Regions from separate parts of the Enterococcus dongliensis genome, predicted to be linked through region 2. Evidence: predicted binding sites of a transcription regulator. Region 2 holds the regulator's gene; each other region holds the start of a gene.
What was found. Region 2 encodes NrdR, which represses ribonucleotide reductase genes. Its sites were predicted from a motif close to ACACNATATATNGTGT; they were not measured.
Positions count from the first base shown of each region.

Region 1 (4,838 bases), on a different contig from region 2:
TTTTTCCCAAAATTCTTTTAAGTAGGCGTGACCAGCTGCATTCAACGTATAGAATTTACGTGGGGGTCCTAATTCAGACTTCCGTTTTTCAACAATCAATAATCCTTTTTTCTCCAGTCGAAGCAAAACGGTATAAACCGTTCCTTCAACGATGTCTTCAAAACCAAGATCTACTAAATAATTGGTGATCTCATATCCATAAGTCTCTCCTTTAGCGATTTTTTGAAGAACAATCCCTTCTAATACACCTTTGAGTAATTCTGTTAATCCTTTCATCAACATTTCCCTTCTTTTAGCCAATTTGATTACATCTCGTATATAGTTATACTAAGTAGTGAACATACATCAAATACTTTGTTTCAGTCCGTATTCCCGGTACTCGCTATTACTAGGTTCTGGTATATAATATTACTATGTAGTAGAAAGGTCAAGGACTTTGCTTAAATTTTTTTGTTTTTATCTTGCTGTACAGCCTCTAAATAATTTAAACAAAGTTTTGTTTCTTTGCTTTGACTGGAAAAAATTTATTCAAAAAAAATAAGCGTTCTTATTAAGATACGCTTATTTTTTGTGTCATTGGTATCAAAAACAACGAGTCTTTTTTTAAAGCATTTTTTTCTGATAAGCACAAGCTGCCCAGTAAAAAAATGCATATACGACTAGCATCAAACCGCAGAAAAGATAAACAAATCCATAATTTGCATTTCTTGCTACGTGAGCAATCACCGAAAGTGCCAACATACTGTGGATCAGTGCCAACATTGCCGGTATGAAAAATACGACACGATTTTCGCGGCGGATCTCTTGATAGATTGTTTGGTTCGGTATTCCCATCTGCCGCAATAAATGATATTGTTTTTTCTTTTGTTTAAACTCTGAAAGCTGACGCAAAGTCACCATGCTAGCTGTTGTAATAATAAATGTCGTCGTGACAAATGTCACTACAAATAAAACTAACCCTACACTACTTCGCGTGTTTCGATACGTTTCTTGATAAGATGTATATTCTGTACGATAAACAGTTGTTTCTGTCTTTTTAGTTGTTTTTCCTTCAACGATTTCTCCGATGATCTGCTGATTTTTCCAAGCTAGCTCATAATGGATCGGATTATCCCACTCGCCTTTTAGATTTTCACGAATCAATTGATTCAATTTATTTTCATAGTGATCTTCTACATCAATCACTTCAGTCGCATAAGATAAGCCAGTTGTTTCGTTAAATAGTTTATCTGAAACTACGATCAACCCGGTGCCATAACGTAAATTCGGATCCCCAAAGTAGTTAGGAAAAATAGCCTGAACAGTCAACTTTTGTTCTTTTAAATTGATAGTTTCGCTATAACGAGTATAGTCATTCAAATAACGCTGATAAGAACTCAAAATAACGGTCGAATTCTCAGCATTTAACTGAATATCAGGCAAAGTAGAATTTGTTTTTTGAAATGCTCGATAATCTGAAATAGCCACCATATCCATAACTTCTGGTCTGTCATTCACACCTTCTCCCCAGATTTTAACATTTTGTTTAGCAGGTATTGCTTTAAAATGCAGCGTTTGCCGCTGATAAGGAAGCGCTTCTTGCAATTTCGGTGCAAACTTTTCGTAACTTTCTTGTGTGATCATCAATGAAGCTGGCGCACTTTCGTCAACTGACCGCATCTCTAGTGAGACAAGGGCGGTCATTCCTCCCAGGAAGGCTAAAGCTAGACCTAAAGCGACAGTAATTGAGCCAAAAAAGCGCCATTCACTGAACAACCGCAATTGCCATTCGCTTCTTGATAACATGCCAAGATTTTTATTTAATCGTTTTGGACGATAGGAATTGTACCAACGCAGTGTAAACGCAAAAAAGAGATAACTTCCTACTATACATAAAAATAAGATGATCCCCATTACCAATAGATTTCCTTGCAGTAAGCCGAAGGAATCGCTCAATTTACGGTTAAAAACAACGTACGTTACAGCCATCGTCCAACCGCTGAGTAAAAACAAGCCACCAAGGAATCCTAACATTTTTTGCCAAATCGAGATCTTCATTGCTTGAACCTTACGAAGTCGTTGTTTTTTTAGATGAGAAAATTTATATCCTGATACTAACCACAAAATTTGAAAAGAGACGACACCAAGAATAAAAAGAACGACGATACCAGTCGTGAGGATCGCATCGGGGGAAAAAAAGAAATGGACTTGTAATGCCAGTCCCATCGCTTTGACTAAGATCATACTAAAAAGTTTGGATAACAATACACCCAATCCGATCCCAATCCCAAAAGAGAAGATCCCGATTAAAAAAATCTCTGAAATAAACCAAAGACAGATTTGATAATAATTCAATCCATATAAATGGAAGATGCTGATGTCTTTACGGCGATTTTCGATAAAAAATCGATTGGTATTAGCCATAAAGAATAATAAAATCAAAACTACCGCAAAACTACCAAATCCCAGCATCCCTACAAGTTGAGTATTCTTACCAGCACTGCGGATCAGCGGCTGTTCGTAAGTCATCGCCGTAAAAGAGTAATAGACCATCACCGCAAAAATCAAACTGAAGAAAAAAACCAAATAATTGGTTAATTGTTTTTTGAATCCTCGCCAGATAATCCTAATCAGCATTGGCCTTTCCACCTCCACCGATAGTTGCTTGCATATCGATCACTTTTTCAAAAAATTCCTTGCGAGAAGAACGACGAACGACTTCGGAAAAAAATCGGCCATCTTTGATAAACAACACTCGATTGCAATAACTAGCCGTATAAGGATCATGAGTCACCATTAAGATCGTCATTTCCTCATGAAGATTTACTTCATCCAAGTAGTTTAAAAATTCTGTAGCCGCCTTTGAATCTAGTGATCCTGTGGGCTCATCTGCAAAAAGAACCAACGGCTGACTAATCAATGCCCGCGCAGCAGCAGTACGCTGTTGTTGTCCAATGGAAATCTCTTCTGGGTAACGAGCCAAGATATGTTCGATTTTTAAAATTTTCGTTAGACGAAGGACTCGTTCTTCCATTTCATCATAAGAAAGTTTACTTACAGTTAATGGTAAGATGATATTGTCTTTTACTGTCAAACTATCAATCAAATTAAAATCTTGGAAAATAAAACCTAATTTTTCCCGCCGAAAATCGGTTAAGCGATGCTCCCGCATCTGAGTGATATCAGCTCCTGCAATTTTAACAGATCCCATCGTCGGCAATAAAATTATCGACAGGATATTCATCAACGTTGTTTTTCCTGCACCACTTGGTCCCATAATGCCGACGAATTCCCCTTTTTCGACGGAAAAATTCAAATCATTTAAAACTGTGACTTTATTGCTACGAGTGCCAAAACTCTTACTAAGATGTTGTACATCGATCATTTTTTTTACGGTCTCCTCCTAACTTTGAACACTCAGTTTTGATTAGTAAATTATAAAAGAATAACAAATCAATTTTTATCATCTAAATTTTTTCTTTTATGGTATCATATAAAGGTCGGTTTCTTCTGTGAAACGTCCTTTGATAAACTTACAATTTTTTCACTTTTTGTCAAAATTCTTTTTTAGTTATTTTATCTTGGATAGAAACTTGACCTTATCAGCTTCTTTTGATTTCTTATAAAACAAACACACTATATATGGTGTGTTTTTCTTTTTATATAAAAAAATAATACTATATATCGTTGCAACGATATCAGAAATACTATATGATTGATAGTGAACTTTAAAGGAAACGGAGTTGTTTGTAATGATGGAAATCCACACTAAAGATTCATTAATCAGTAAGTATCAACCGTCACTAAAAAATATCAAGGTCATCAAACGCGATGGTCGACATGCCTCATTTGATGATCAAAAAATCTATGACGCCTTGATCAAAGCAGAGACTAAAATCAAGGGATCGGTTGATCCATTAGCTCATGAACGGATTCAATCGATCGTTGAACGAGTAGATGCCGAAATCTCAGAGCGTTTTACAAATGATGTCAAGATTTATGAAATCCAAAATATTGTGGAACATACCTTATTAGAACACAACGAATATGCTTTAGCCGAAGAATACATCAATTATCGGACACGTCGCGATTTCCAACGGAGCAAAGCTACAGATATTAATTTCACAATCGGTAAATTGATCAACAAAGATCAAACGGTTGTTAATGAAAATGCAAATAAAGACAGCGATGTTTTCAATACACAACGAGATTTGACTGCCGGAATCGTCGGCAAATCGATTGGATTGAAAATGTTGCCGGCTCATGTTGCTAACGCGCATCAAAAAGGGGACATCCATTATCACGATTTAGATTACCATCCGTACACACCCATGACCAACTGTTGCTTGATTGACTTTAAAGGCATGTTGAACAATGGATTTAAGATCGGCAACGCCGAAGTCGAAAGCCCTAAATCGATTCAAACAGCCACTGCACAAATTTCTCAAATCATCGCCAATGTCGCTTCTAGTCAATACGGCGGTTGTTCATCTGACCGAACCGATGAATTATTAGCTCCTTTTGCACGCTTGAATTACCAAAAACATTTAAAAGATGCAGAAGAATGGATCGATACTCCTGAAAAACAAAAAGCCTTTGCAAAACAAAAAACACGCAAAGATATTTATGATGCGATGCAAAGCTTAGAGTACGAAATCAATACTTTATTCACTTCAAATGGTCAAACCCCATTCACTTCTTTAGGTTTTGGTCTTGGGACTGACTGGTTTGAACGAGAGATCCAAAAAGCTATTTTACAAATCCGAATCGAAGGATTAGGCAGCGAAAAACGGACAGCGATTTTCCCTAAATTGATTTTTTCATTACGTCGCGGAACCAACTTAGAGCCAAATGATCCA
Region 1 covers NZ_JARPZC010000001.1:98,253-103,090, forward strand. The annotation lists gene P7D84_RS00475 (PadR family transcriptional regulator) at 1-276, opposite strand, end outside; gene P7D84_RS00480 (FtsX-like permease family protein) at 604-2,616, opposite strand; gene P7D84_RS00485 (ABC transporter ATP-binding protein) at 2,606-3,364, opposite strand; gene nrdD (anaerobic ribonucleoside-triphosphate reductase) at 3,732-4,838, shown strand, end outside.
Region 1: nrdD (anaerobic ribonucleoside-triphosphate reductase) is a predicted target of NrdR. The motif match lies at 3,613-3,628, and genes of this name have one in related genera.

Region 2 (4,838 bases):
GACGAAAAATCGGTGGATGTTTTACAATCAATAGATCGATTTTTTTAGCAATCGCTTCTTCAACAACTACTGGGCGAACATCTAAACTCATCATGATTCGTTTAACTTCTTTATTCAACGTACCAATATGCAGTCCAACTGGATCGCCTTCTTCTGCTAACCACTCAGGACAATATCGTTTAAAACGTTGGATAAATTCATTCCCCTGCATCGGCAAGTACCTCCTTGATCCATTTGATCTCTTGTGTGACGTTTTCGATTTTTTTTGCGACATCTTGATCACTTTGGCGTAAGCTAGCGAGTATCTTTTCACTTTTTATCAATTTATGGCGCCATTTTTCAAGAAAGATAGAATTTTTTTCCTTCAGTAAAACCGGACCAAAAAAAAGTTCTTTAGCAGAATACTCTGGAGTCGTTTCTACTTTTTCAGCTACGATTATTTCGTAGATTTTTTGATTTTCGGCCACGATTGCTTCATCCGTAAGTTGATAATTTTCATTAACTAACCATGTACGTAATTGGCGTTCACCAACATTCGGCTGTAAAATCAAACGCTCTTTGCCTGACAGACGCTGATTTTCTTTGCCTCGTTGCAAAATGTCCCGAATCAGCACACCGCCCATACCGCAGATTGTAATGGTAGAAACATGATCATTTAACACAACTGCATCTAGTCCATCTGCTAAACGAACATCGATTTTTTCTGTTAGACCATTTTTAGCGACTTGCTTTTTGGCAGATTCATAGGGACCAACGACCACTTCACCAGCGATACCATGAGCTATCTTTCCTTGCAGCATCAAAGCCACTGGCAAATAAGCATGATCGGAGCCGATGTCTGCTAAAATAGCTCCTTGCGGCACAAATTCCGCAGCTTTTTGTAAACGATTCGATAAATCTTTGGCGTTCATTTCTTCACATCCTAAAATAGATTATAACACTCCTTAAAAAAAGCGCCCCTAAAAAAGAGCTAAATGACAGCGCTTTTTAATAGGGCGTTTGCTTTTTTCTAAGAGAATTTTCGCTTTTTAACCGTTTCGACGATTTTCACCGACCATAAAGATTTCTTTACTTAAATAACGTATACGTTCCATGATTCGCTGTGCCTTCAGCGGTTCTTCATCTCCACGTTGAGTAACAGACAGATGTTGTTCCAGTTGTTCCATATTAAAATTGGAAGAAAAGAACGTCGGTAGTTGTTCTTGCATACGATATTGTAAGATTACACCTAAAACTTCATCTCGGATCCACGCACTCATAGAATCCGCCCCGATATCGTCAATCATTAAAATCGGTGCGTGCTTGACTTCGTTCAACTTAGGACCCACTTGATCTTTTGAAATTGCTTGCTTCATTTCACCAGCAAAAGTGGGAAAATGTAACAGGGTCGTCTCAAAGCCTTTAACAGCTAATTCATGGGCCACCGCTCCTAATAAATAGGTTTTCCCCACTCCAAATCCACCGACTAAATACAAAGCTTTATGAAATTGTTTAGGGGCTTCTTCATAGTGATCAATAAAATCCAATGAGGCAGCTAATGCTTCCAGCCGACCAGATGTGTTATCAAATGTCCGAATAGAAGCATTTCGAATATCTTTAGGCATATCTAAAGAATTCACGCGATTACGGATTTCTTCTTCTCGTTTCAAGCGAAGTAATTCATCTGTTGGAACGTACGTGACATCAATGAAATGAAAGTTTAAGCTCAACTGCGGTTCATAACCTGGCGCAATCATAGTAGGATCGGAAGCTAGATATTTCTTCTTTTCTTGCACAAATTCGTACAGTTTTGCAAAAGATTTCTCGATGTCTGCTTGCGTCAATTTTTCTTTATGCTCTTCAATAAATTGGCGCACATCCTCATCTGCTAAGATCTCTTCCATCATTTGTCGGTAGCGGCCATCGATTCCGCGACTTTTTATGATGCGATTCAATTCTTTTCCGACATCTTCCATTAATCGTCACCTTCTTTGCTTAAATATTGTGCTAATTTGCGGTTTAATTCGGCTTCTTTTTCAGGAGCCAACCTCGTTTCTTTTGGCGGCTGTTTGATATGTTCTGGTAACGTCTCTTTACGGACAGTCCCTCGTTTTTGATAAGTTGGCCGATTTGTCTGTGTTTTAACTAGCTGCTGACTATTCTCACGCACATGTGCGATCGCGCCTTCTGGTGTAGTAATTTTTTTCTGTGCCCAATCATTAGCAATTGCATGTAAATAATTGGCATTGATTACAGCCTGATCTTTGATTACTAAAATATAATTAATGATAATATTGATCACACTTTTAGGCAGTAAATTACGACCAATCAAATCTTCCAATAATCGGACTTCTGTATTGGTTTCAAAGCCGCCCTTTTCCCGTTTAATTGCTCGTAAAAAAGTTACCGGTGCGATTTTTTTACTTTGAGTGATGATTTCTAATTCTTGTGCTGAAAATGTTGCGGTACTTTCGGCAGTTTCTTTTGAAGCTGTTTCTTTTTTTACTGAAACATTGGGTCGTTTTTCTTTATTGATCAATTGCCGTAAATACTTAAAGTTCAGACCGTTTTTTTCACCAGCTGCAGCTTTTGCAACATATTCTGCTAAATCTAATTCATTCAATCCGTAGAGTGTTTGGAATGTTTGTAATTTTTCTCGTTCTTCAACGCTTAGTACCAAATTGAAGCGTTTCACTTGTTGAGCAAACAATGACCAATCGAAGTCTGTTTTAGTGGTAAAAGTTTCTTGAGTATCTTCTAACGTCTCACTTTGACTACTAAACGCTTGTTCATCTAAGCGATAAACATCTCGAAAACGTTTGGTGATATTTTTGATAGTGTCTTTAGCAAATGTCTTTGGTTTAAATCGCTCAACCAGTCGTTCATAGCGGCCCTTTCCAATCTTATCTAATAATAGATAGGACATTAAAGGATCTTGGAAAAATTTGCTTGGAACTAATGGTGACCGTAGTTGATAAATCAAACTCAGCCCAATCTCATGATCAGTCTGTTGATAACTTTCTAATAAACCAATACCTTCAAGACGCTCACGTGCTTTAACTAGATTCATCAAACCGATATCAATAGCTGCTAATAAATCTGTATGCATCAGACTAGGACTTTTGCCTTCCAATGTAATATCACTTACTAAAGTTAAATACAAACTTGAAGCAGTACTACCAATGACTGGTTGATATAAATATAGCAATGCATCCTGTTGACTTTGATCAAGTTGCGGCTCACCGTAAACCGTGTAAAAAGTGCTGGGTTTCAGTTCTACTGCCACTAAAAATGCCTCCTACTCTTCATCCGTCGTCTTTGCTTTATCAACGATTTCTTGTAGTTCCTTTAAAAAGACAGACATGTCTTTAAACTGACGATAAACACTCGCAAAGCGAATATAGGCAATCTCATCAACATCCATTAAGTCTTCCATTACAAATTCACCAATTTTGCTTGTTGCGACTTCATTTTCTCCGGTGCTTCGAACACGATTTTCTACATGATCGACAATTTGTTCCATTTGTTCCATCGCTACTGGACGTTTCTCAGCTGAACGGATCAAGCCACGCAAAATCTTATCGCGGCTGAATTCTTCACGATCACCGTTTCGTTTAACCACTAATAATGGTGTCGCTTCGATTCGTTCAAACGTTGTAAAACGAAACCCGCAGCTTTCACATTCTCTACGCCGGCGAATCGCTCGTCCGTCATCTGTCTGGCGACTGTCGATTACCCGAGAATTATTATGATTACATTTTGGACAACGCATAATTTCACCCGCTCTTTCTTAAGCTTGATTCTATTCACGTAATTCGTAAATATCTTTTGTTATATAGAATTATTTTTTAAAAACAAAAATTTTTGAAAGAAAAAACTTCCTTATTTATATAACATGAGTTTACCATAACCAGCTCGCTAAAAAAAGCGTCGTAAGGCTACGACGCTGAATTCATTAAGAAACAAATTTATTTTCTTTCAACCAATCCAAAACTTGCTTATGTGTTGTTTCTATTGAATCACAATTGTCAAAGAGGATATCTGCTCTTTTTTTCTTTTCTTCTAAAGAAAGTTGACTATTTATCCGCATCAACGCCTCTTTTTCCGACAATTCATTTCTTGCCATCAAGCGTTTTAATTGAATTGCTGGGCTCACATAGACCACCGCTACTTTATCCATCAGCATTTCATAGTGCCGCTCGTATAATAATGGGATATCTACGATCACTAGGTCATTACTTTTTTTCGCTTCTTGGATCTGTCTATTTATCTCTCCTCGAATAAATGGATCAAGGGTTTCGTCTACTAATTGGCGCTTCTTTTCATCGAAAAAAATAATCGAGCCTAATTTTTTTCGGTCTAATTTTCCATTGCTTTGTAAGATAGTTGGACCAAAATTTTTTTCTAAAGCTTTCAATCCGTCAGTTTCAGGTTCTACCACTTTACGGGCGATGATATCTCCATCGACTACGGGAAAGCCTTCTTTTTTAAAAAAACGAACGACTGTCGTTTTCCCGCTGGCGATTCCACCAGTTATTCCTAAGACAAAAGTCATCTTTACACCTTCTTTAGTTTTTGACAGTGGGGACAAAGATGGGTTCCCCTTTGTGCGACTTTGATTTTAATGATTGGCGTTTTACAACGAGCACAAGGTTCTCCAGTTTGTCCATAGACATGTAATTCTTGTTGAAAATGCCCCGCTTCACCTAAAGCATTCAAGTACGTTCTGATCGTCGTCCCGCCTGCTTTTTTTGCTTTGGTGATAACTTCAATAATCGCTTCGCGCAACCGAGCAATCGTTTGTGCATCCAACGTATTGGCTGGCTGTTCGGGATGGATCTTAGCTAACCACAATACTT
Region 2 covers NZ_JARPZC010000006.1:75,648-80,485, reverse strand. The annotation lists gene P7D84_RS06455 (Nif3-like dinuclear metal center hexameric protein) at 1-217, opposite strand, end outside; gene P7D84_RS06450 (tRNA (adenine(22)-N(1))-methyltransferase) at 198-911, opposite strand; gene dnaI (primosomal protein DnaI) at 1,029-1,955, opposite strand; gene P7D84_RS06440 (DnaD domain protein) at 1,955-3,265, opposite strand; gene nrdR (transcriptional regulator NrdR) at 3,278-3,751, opposite strand; gene coaE (dephospho-CoA kinase) at 3,935-4,534, opposite strand; gene mutM (DNA-formamidopyrimidine glycosylase) at 4,537-4,838, opposite strand, start outside.

Region 3 (4,838 bases), on a different contig from region 2:
CATAGGCCGTCCGCTCATTTATAAAAGAAATAAAATACTGATCTTTTAAAATAAAGGCCATCGGACTGGTCTCATAATGATTATCTTTTTTCAAAAGATTTGGTACATTAAAAATCAACAGCAATGCTTTTTCCATCGGATCGTACTCTACCCGCGCTCGTTCATTGTCATCTAAAGCATAGGTCAGCATCTCATCACTGATTTCATAACTAGCACGTAATTTTTTTATTTCGTGAGATTGTGTACTGTCTACGTTGATCCATGAACACATCTCTTGATTAAATGTTTTTTTGCTATCCATCAGGAACCTCCTTGGACTAAATCCTCTTACCTTCAGTATAACAAAAACAAACATTTCAGTATTCCCTTCTCACTTCTAACCATTTTGAATAATTTAGGATTGACTTTTTCAATACATCGCTTTATTATCTTTATATCACGATATACTTAATAAACGGAGGTATAAACTTGGAAATAGATAAAGAAGTTTTACGTGGATACATTGATCCCATCATTCTAAGTATTTTAGCTAAAGCAGATAGCTATGGCTATGACCTCGCTCGTCAAGCCAAAGAGCTAAGTTGCGGAACTTTTGAATTAAAAGAAGGAACTTTATACGTTGCATTCAAGCGTTTAGAGAAAAATAGTTATATAGTCAGCTATTGGCAAGAAGGTCAAGCGGCTCGTCGAAAATATTATCACATCACGGAAAAAGGCCGTGCCTTTTTAGACCACAAAAAACAAGAATGGCAATTTATCAAACAACTAATGGATACTTTTTATAAAGGAGACGAAAGAAAATGAATACTTCAACAGATACTAAAATCCAAAAATTTGCAGACGAAATGGTCAAAAAAAGTTTGAGTAAAGACCAACTGAGCTATCCGGAACGGATGTCATTGAAATTACAAGAACTCCATGAGAAAACAAAACAAAACCTCAAGCCTGATCGCAAGGAAGAAACAGATGAGATCGCAGGATATCTCAAAGACTATATGACTCAGTTGATGACTGAAGAAAATTTAAGTGAAGAAGATGCTTTAAATAAAGCAATCGCTATTTTCCGTGCAGAGCGCCCACTATCTGATGAAGAAAGTAAAGCACAAGAACGACAAGCTTATTATCAATCCATCGATCCGCAAATTGAAGAATCAATCGGTTTAGGTTATGCCAGCAATCTATTCATCGGAATTGTTCTCGGTGCAATTATTGGGATTTTTGGTCAGATTTTATATAGTGGGGACTTGATTGGGATCGTCTTCTTCTTAATGCTTGGTTTAGGATTATTATTAGGGATTGCTTTAGGTCTGAACAAACACAATCGCATCATCAGCCAAAAATAAGCAAACAAAAAAGCTTTGCCAAGAGAATTGGCAAAGCTTTTATTATTCGGCAGGAACACCTTGGACTTCTAAGATTTTTTCATCAATGATTCGAATAACTTCATCTCGTGCTTGAGCATCGTCAACAAAGTTCAAACGATCGCCGTCGATTTGGATCTTAGGACTTTCATTATAGTCTTCATACCATTGATCGTAACGGCTGTTCAATTCTTTATAGTAATCATATAAAGTAGGATCGAATTCTAATTGTTCGTATTCGCGACCACGTTTTTGGATACGTTCCATCATCGTTTCAAAAGAAACCCGGATATGTACTAATAAGTCCGGATGTTTTTTATGGGCTGCATAAGGCAATTCTTGCATCATGTTAGCTAACAATTCATCATAGACCTTTACTTCTGTTTCCGTAGCCCGACCAAGATCGGCATTTAGATGGAACAACAAAGAGTCTTCATAGATGGAACGATCTAAGACATTGTTATCATCTTGCATCGCTTTTTTAATGCTATCAAAACGTTTATTTAGAAAATAAATTTGTAGTAAAAATGCATACTGTTCTGGATCGGCATAAAACAGCGGCAACACTTCATTATCATCAATTGATTCATAAAAAGCTTGACTTCCTAGATGTTCTGACAACATTGCGGTCAAACTTGACTTCCCTGCTCCAATGGTTCCTGCTAATACGATCACGCTCATAAACCCCCAACTCATTTCATACAAAATATAGTGCGTATTTTTCAACTTATCCAATATACCCCCAATATCTTGTGTCGTCAAACAAAAAATCCAGAAAAATAAATATTTTTTTCTTCTAAGGAATGTTTAAAAAATCGTTGTTTTTCAAAAACTTTTCAGTAGTTTCGTTTACTTGTCGCCATTCTCTGAGTAAAATGTAAAGGAGATTGAAATGAATAACTGTTATTAGATAAAAATGATCCCCTGTTTGTTCAGGCGGAAATATAAAAATGCGTCGCCTTCACTAGTTATTAATGGTTTGAACTCATTAGTAACTAGTATTAAATAGGAGATTTGTTGGATTTTTCTTTAGGAAAAATCCTTACACTAAAACGAAATAGGGGTTTTTTTATGAAGTCGATTGGCACCGGTTATGCCAGCGGAAAAATCATATTAATGGGGGAACATTCGGTTGTCTATGGAGAACCAGCAATCGCCTTTCCTTTTTCTGGGACAGGCATCCAAGCAACCATTCGCGCAAATAAATTAGAGTCTTGGATCGAGTCTAGTTTTTTTCATGGACCACTTTCAAAAGCACCAAATACGATGCGAAATGTAACGATCTTACTTTGGCAGCTAGTAAAATATTTTAAAATTCCAGAACCATTTTATTTAAAAATCGAAAGCTCAATCCCTGCAGAACGCGGGATGGGCTCTAGTGCAGCCGTTGCAGTCGCTATCACTCGAGCCGTTTTTGATTGGATGGAAGAACCGATGACACAAAAAAAAGTATTACATTTTGTCAATCAAGCTGAAACTGTAGCTCATGGGAATCCTAGCGGAATCGATGCTACGACAATCAGCGGTACTGAACCTATCCTTTACCAAAAAGGGATCGGCTTCCAATCTTTCCAATTAAATATGGATGCTTTTTTAGTGGTTGCCGATACAGGAATCAAAGGTCAAACTCGTAAAGCAGTCAGAGACATTGCTCAGCTGATGGAGCTTCGTCCTTACGAAACAAATAAAAAAATGCAAACATTGGGCAAACTAACAACCCAAGCACAACAAGCCGTCTTACAAAACCAACCGCATATCTTAGGTGACTGTATGAATCAGGCCCAAGGATTACTACGCTTATTAGGTACAAGTAACCGACAGTTGGATCACCTGATCGAAACAGCGTTAGAGAACCAAGCTTTAGGAGCGAAATTGACCGGTGGCGGCCGCGGTGGTTGTATGATCGCTTTAGCAGAAGATGAAACTAGCGGACGTCGATTGCAACAGATTTTATTAGATGCCGGCGCACGGAATACATGGATTGAAGGGTTAGGTGTCTATGCACATGTTTAGCGGTAAAGCCCGAGCTTATACGAATATTGCCTTGATCAAATATTGGGGCAAAGAAGATCAAGAATTGATCATCCCAATGAACAATAGTTTATCGCTGACATTGGATGCCTTTTATACCGAGACCCAAGTCATCTTCTCAGAAGAAATCTCTGAAGATCGTTTTTATTTAGACAATCAACTACAAGACTCGAAAGCGACTGTAAAAGTGAGTCGCTTTCTTGATTTAGTACGCTCAAAAGCGCACTGTAACTTATCTGCAGTCGTTCAAAGTCAAAACTTCGTCCCTACTGCTGCTGGTCTAGCTTCTTCCGCCAGTGGATTGGCCGCACTAGCAGGTGCTGCCAGTGCAGCATTGAAATTGGACCTGGCGCCAGAAGAATTATCTCGTTTAGCACGCCGAGGGTCCGGTTCAGCTTGTCGCAGTATCTACGGCGGCTTTGCGGAGTGGCAAAAGGGCGATTCAGATAAAACTTCTCATGCAGTAAAAATTCCCAGTGCTGGTTTCGAAAATGACTTGAGTATGATCTTTGTTGTCGTCAACGATTCTAAAAAAGATATCTCTAGTCGTGACGGCATGCAACGAACCGTTGAAACATCAGCATTTTATCCAGGTTGGCTGACAAGTGTCCCGCAAGATTTAGCTAAAGCCAAAAAAGCCATTGCTGAAAAAGATTTTGTCGCACTTGGTGAAGTAACTGAAGCAAGTGCTTTGAAAATGCACGGAACAACATTAGCAGCAAATCCACCCTTCACCTATTGGTCCGCTGAGAGTTTGCAGGTCATGAACCTCGTACGCCAAATTAGAAACAATGGTTTGGCTTGCTATTTCACAATGGATGCCGGACCAAATGTTAAAATTTTAGTGGAGCGAAAAAATGAAACAGCCTTGCTGCAAGCATTAAACAGTCATATCGCTACACAACAACTAGTAGTCGCTCATGCGGGTCCGGCAATTAAAATTTTGACCGAAGCGAACGGTACAGCATCAACATTTTAAAGCATTATTACCTAAAAGAGGAGTCAGCCAAATGATCGAAGTATCTGCACCAGGAAAATTATACATCGCCGGTGAATATGCCGTAGTCGAACCAGGACATCCTGCGATCATCGTTGCGATTGATCAATTTATCTCGGTCTCAATCGAACCGGCTAAAAAAATCGGCAGCATTCAATCTGCTCAATATAGTGATCTACCCATCCGTTGGACACGCCGCAAGAATGAATTGGTCTTGGATATTCGTGATAATCCATTCCACTACATACTAGCTGCGATCCATTTCACTGAGAAATTTGCTCAAGAAAAAGGAAAGAAACTTGCTTTCTTTGATTTGAAAGTAACAAGTGAGTTAGACAATTCCAACGGCCGCAAATATGGCCTAGGTTCTAGCGGTGCAGTGACTGTTGCTACAGTCAAAGCGCTGAACGTTTTTTATGATTTACAACTTTCGCAGTTGGAGTTGTTCA
Region 3 covers NZ_JARPZC010000015.1:34,240-39,077, forward strand. The annotation lists gene P7D84_RS10760 (magnesium transporter CorA family protein) at 1-301, opposite strand, end outside; gene P7D84_RS10765 (PadR family transcriptional regulator) at 469-804, shown strand; gene P7D84_RS10770 (hypothetical protein) at 801-1,343, shown strand; gene P7D84_RS10775 (deoxynucleoside kinase) at 1,386-2,042, opposite strand; gene mvk (mevalonate kinase) at 2,433-3,374, shown strand; gene mvaD (diphosphomevalonate decarboxylase) at 3,367-4,371, shown strand; gene P7D84_RS10790 (phosphomevalonate kinase) at 4,403-4,838, shown strand, end outside.
Region 3: P7D84_RS10775 (deoxynucleoside kinase) is a predicted target of NrdR. The motif match lies at 2,102-2,117, and genes of this name have one in related genera.

Region 4 (4,838 bases), on a different contig from region 2:
GGGGGAATGCTCTACGATTGGGGTGTTCACTTGTTAGATCAAATGCTTTGGATGATTCCGGGGAAATTAAAAACAGTTTATGCAGATGTACGAAATATCATTAATCAAAATGTCGATGATTATTTCAATGTCCAATTGTATTTTGATAGCGGTATCACAGGACAGGTAGAACTAGGGACCTATTTTCTAAAAGATGAATCTAGTTGGTTTGAACGTCATTGGTTTGTCGGAGGAGATAAGGGAAGTGCTTATGTTGATGGATTTCATCCTCAAGGGAAAATTGTTCGTACAAGTGAATTATTGACGAATGTTCCAGGTAAAATAACCATGACTGCTGCTGGTCCAACACGTTCTTTTGGTCCGCCACCTCAAGGACGATTAATCACAGAAGAACTGCCTGAGGTTAATGTAAATCATCAAATGTTCTTTGATCATTATTATAATTATGTCGAAGGTAAGGAAGAATTAGTTGTGAAACCTTCTGAAATTCTACGTTTGATGAAACTATTAGATATAATAAAAATTTCTGCACACGATCATCGTTCAATTAACTTTGAATAGAAAGAAGGAAATAACATGCAATTAGGATTAGTCTCAGCAATTTTGGATCAAAGTAATTTTTATGAAATGATTGATATTATCGCAGAAAATGGTTTAAATTGTGTTGAAGTTGCTTGTTGGCCTGCTGGAAAAGCAGAACGACGGTATGCGGGTGTTTCACATATTGATACAGAAAAACTTACAAAAGAACTGGCAGAAAACTATCAAGATTATGCCAAAAAAAATAAAATTGAAATCTCAGCACTAGCTTATTATCCAAATCCATTAGATGAAGATTTAGTAAAACGTCAACAAATAATTGATCACTTATATTCAGTTATTGATGCAGCTAAACTGATGGAAGTAAATTTGGTTACAACATTTATTGGACGGATGCCAGAAAAAAATATTACTGAGAATTTGAAAGAAGTAGAGAAGGTTTGGACACCGATTGTAGCTTATGCTGAAAAACAACAAGTAAGAATTGCAATCGAAAATTGTCCTATGCTGTTCACTGAAGATGAGTGGCCTGGAGGACAAAATCTAATGACTACCCCTGCTTTATTTCGAAAAATTTTTACTATCTTAGATAGTGATTATATTGGTTTAAATTTTGATCCTTCACATTTCATTTGGCAACAGATGGATTATTTATCTCCACTCTATGAATTTAAAGACAAGTTATTTCATGTCCACTATAAAGATATCAAAATGTATTGGGATAGATTACAAGATGTCGGTATAATGGCGACGCCATTAGAATACATGTCACCCAAATTACCTGGATTAGGTGATATAAGCTGGGGAAAATACGTTTCTGCTTTAACCGATATTGGATACAGTGGTCATACCTGTATTGAGGTTGAAGATCGAGCTTTTGAATCTGATTACAATGATGTAAAACGTTCAATTCAACAAAGCACTAACTATCTTCGGAACTTTGTATAGAGGTGGAATCTTTGAAACAACAAAAAATAATTGGTATTGATATTGGAGGGACCTCAGTCAAGTGTGTCTTAATGGATCAACTAGGAACAATTGAGAAAAAATGGTCAATACCAACAAATATTTCAGAAAAAGGTAAGTATATTCCCAGAGAAATTTGTTCTTCTATTCGTTCTTCAATTAAAAATTCTATACTAACCGAAATAGTCGGTATTGGAATTGGTGTACCTGGCTCAATTTCAGCTGACGGAGGAACCGTTGTTCAAGCTGTTAATCTGGATTGGAAAGAATTACCTTTAAAGAAAATTATCGAAACTGAATTAGGGATAGATGTTCAATTACTAAATGACGCGAATGCAGCTGCTTTGGGTGAGCTGTGGAAAGGTGCGTCTCAAGGAAAATCAAATCTATTATTTGTTACTTTAGGGACTGGAGTAGGTGGGGGAATTGTCTTAAATAGTAATGTGATAAATGGCTGTCATTCCGCTGGAGGAGAAATTGGTCATATTCCAGTTCATTCTAGTGAAAATAGATTATGCGGTTGTGGAGGAAGAAATTGTTTAGAAACTTTTGCTTCTGCTAACGGTCTCATTTTAAGTATGCGACAGAAACTTGAGTCAGTCGAAGAAACATGGACAGAAATAACCCCGCCAATAATTTTTAAGAAAGCTGCACAAAATAATAAATATGCTAAAGACGTTCTTGAAGCGTTCATTGATATATTAGCTCAAGGTTAGCGGGGATTATGAATACGATAGATGTGGAAGAAATAATTATCGGCGGCGGAGTCTCAGAAGCCGGAGAACAATTATTAAATCCATTAAAAGAAAAGATGGATATATATATTTTTCCACAAATTAGAGAGCATTATTCTTTGAAGAAAGCCTTATTAGGGAATGAAGCAGGAATGTATGGGGCAGTTTATGCCTGTTTAAACAAGTTGCAATAGAAAAAACACGTTAAAGTAATTTTTTGAGGAGGTGTTTAATGATTGTATAATGCTCGTCATCTTCACCCCAATTATAGTGCGAGTATTATTTAAAATTCCAATTAATTTTATGAATATTCAACAAAACAGAGCATCAAAATAGTTAATTATTGCTCAGATAGAACCAAATTTGGTTCTATCTGAGCTTTTTTATATAATTATTTATTTATTAATCATATGATAAGGTTCATCGTTATTAATAACAACTCCAACTAATTATTTTATCCTTTTTTCAGCCGAGTTGTCGCTTCTTGTAGAAGATCCAACATAGTTGTCACGCTAAAATAAAAGTTTCTATCATACTTGGCACAGGTTAAATTTGTTACTCTAATTTTTCTCCAACAAATGATAATCATTCTCATTGTACCAAAAAACAAAATAAACTCAAGATTGAATTGCACATTATATAGTGTCATACTTACACCATGATACAATATATTGTGTTTATATTTATGAAGGTGGTATTACTAGATGAATTATCCGATGGACTATATAGAAAAATTAAACCAAGATATCTCATGTTTCGATAAAGTAACGAAAATTACTTCTGAAATGTCTCAAACATTTGAAGGAATCGCAAGATTGATCATGCTTGATCGGTATGCGTATAAAGACCTTACTGGAAAAACCATAACAGTCGGTGATTTTGTTATCTTAACAACACACACAGATCCGCAATATCCAACACGAGGAATCGGGATTGTTGAAGAAATCGTGAAAAACCAGTTGATAATTCATGTGGAAGAGGAATTTCAAAGTTCTCTAACAGATCCAGAAGAGATTGCATCGGGGCGAGTGAATAGAAGTTTGAATGAAGTAGAAAAGCCTTTGGAACTTTTCTTTGAACAAATCGCCATTCGGGTGGCAAAAGGAATCTCCGATATTGATGGGGAAAAAAAATCTGAATTTTTTGCAGATTTCTATCACCACTTAACAGAACAAAATTTAATTCCAGCTGGCCGTGTGCTTTATGGGGCAGGAACTGACACAGAGGTTACTTATTTTAACTGCTATGTCATGCCCTTTATTCATGATTCAAGAGCTGGGTTAGCAAAACATCGCCAGGAAGTCATGGAAATCATGAGCCGTGGCGGTGGCGTAGGGACGAATGGTTCTACCTTAAGACCTAAAGCAGCGATTGTTCATGGGGTAAACGGAAAGTCATCCGGTGCAATCTCATGGTTAAATGATTTAGCGAACCTAACTAATTTAGTGGAACAAGGAGGTAGTCGCCGTGGTGCCCAAATGATTATGTTGAATGATTGGCACCCAGATATTTTTGAATTTATTCTCTCTAAGATTCAGAATCCGGTCATTTTGCAACGCTTGATCACTACTAGCAAAAACGCGACAATTCGACAATTAGCAGCTGAAAGATTAAATTTTTCACCGTTAGCACCGAATGAAAAAGCATGGCTGGAATTTTTTGTTCAACATCAAGAAAACAATTCGACAAATCCTTTTGTAAAAGATGCACGACAAAAATTGCAAATCGGCGGAACATATAGTGTAAAAGACCCAGATTTTTTGACAGGAGCGAATATCTCAGTTTGCTTGACTAAAGAATTTATGCAAGCTGTTGAAAAGAATCAAACTTATGAACTGCGCTTTCCTGCGATTGATGACTATGATAGTTCTGAGATGGCCGACTATGATCAGCATTGGACAGAAATTGGCGACGTCAGGGAGTGGGAAGCAACCGGTCGTAAAGTAAAAGTTCATCAGACGATAAAAGCACGGGATCTTTGGGATTTAATCACTTATTGTGCCACTTATTCAGCAGAGCCAGGAATATTTTTTATCGATAATGCAAATGAGATGACGAATGCTCAATCATACGGGCAAAAAGTCGTTGCTACAAATCCATGTGGTGAACAACCACTGACCCCCTATGCTGTTTGTAATTTAGCAGCAATAAATTTAGCAAATATGGTGAATAAAGAAACAAAAACGGTTGATTTTGATAAACTTGCTGATGTGGTAAAAACCAGTGTCCGTTTCCAAGATAATGTAATTGATGCAACCCCATACTTTTTTAAAAAAAATGAGAAACAGGCAAAAGGAGAGCGACGAATTGGGCTTGGCGTGATGGGGCTAGCGGACTTATTGATTTATTGTGAAAAAATATATGGTTCTCAAGAAGGAAATCAATTAGTAGATCAAATTTTTGAGAAAATTGCAATCACTGCTTATGAAACCTCTGTTGCACTTGCCAAAGAAAAGGGGAGTTTTCCTTTCTTAATCGATCAAAATGTTGAAGAAACCAAGGCATTGCGTCAACGGTTTATTGAAACTGGCTATATGAGAAAAATGCCAGCGTCTTTACGACAAGATATACTGACTTATGGTATCCGAAATTCCCATC
Region 4 covers NZ_JARPZC010000017.1:57,105-61,942, forward strand. The annotation lists gene P7D84_RS11630 (Gfo/Idh/MocA family protein) at 1-561, shown strand, start outside; gene P7D84_RS11635 (sugar phosphate isomerase/epimerase family protein) at 577-1,488, shown strand; partial or broken gene P7D84_RS11640 (ROK family protein) at 1,560-2,434, shown strand; gene P7D84_RS11645 (vitamin B12-dependent ribonucleotide reductase) at 2,945-4,838, shown strand, end outside.
Region 4: P7D84_RS11645 (vitamin B12-dependent ribonucleotide reductase) is a predicted target of NrdR. The motif match lies at 2,902-2,917, and genes of this name have one in related genera.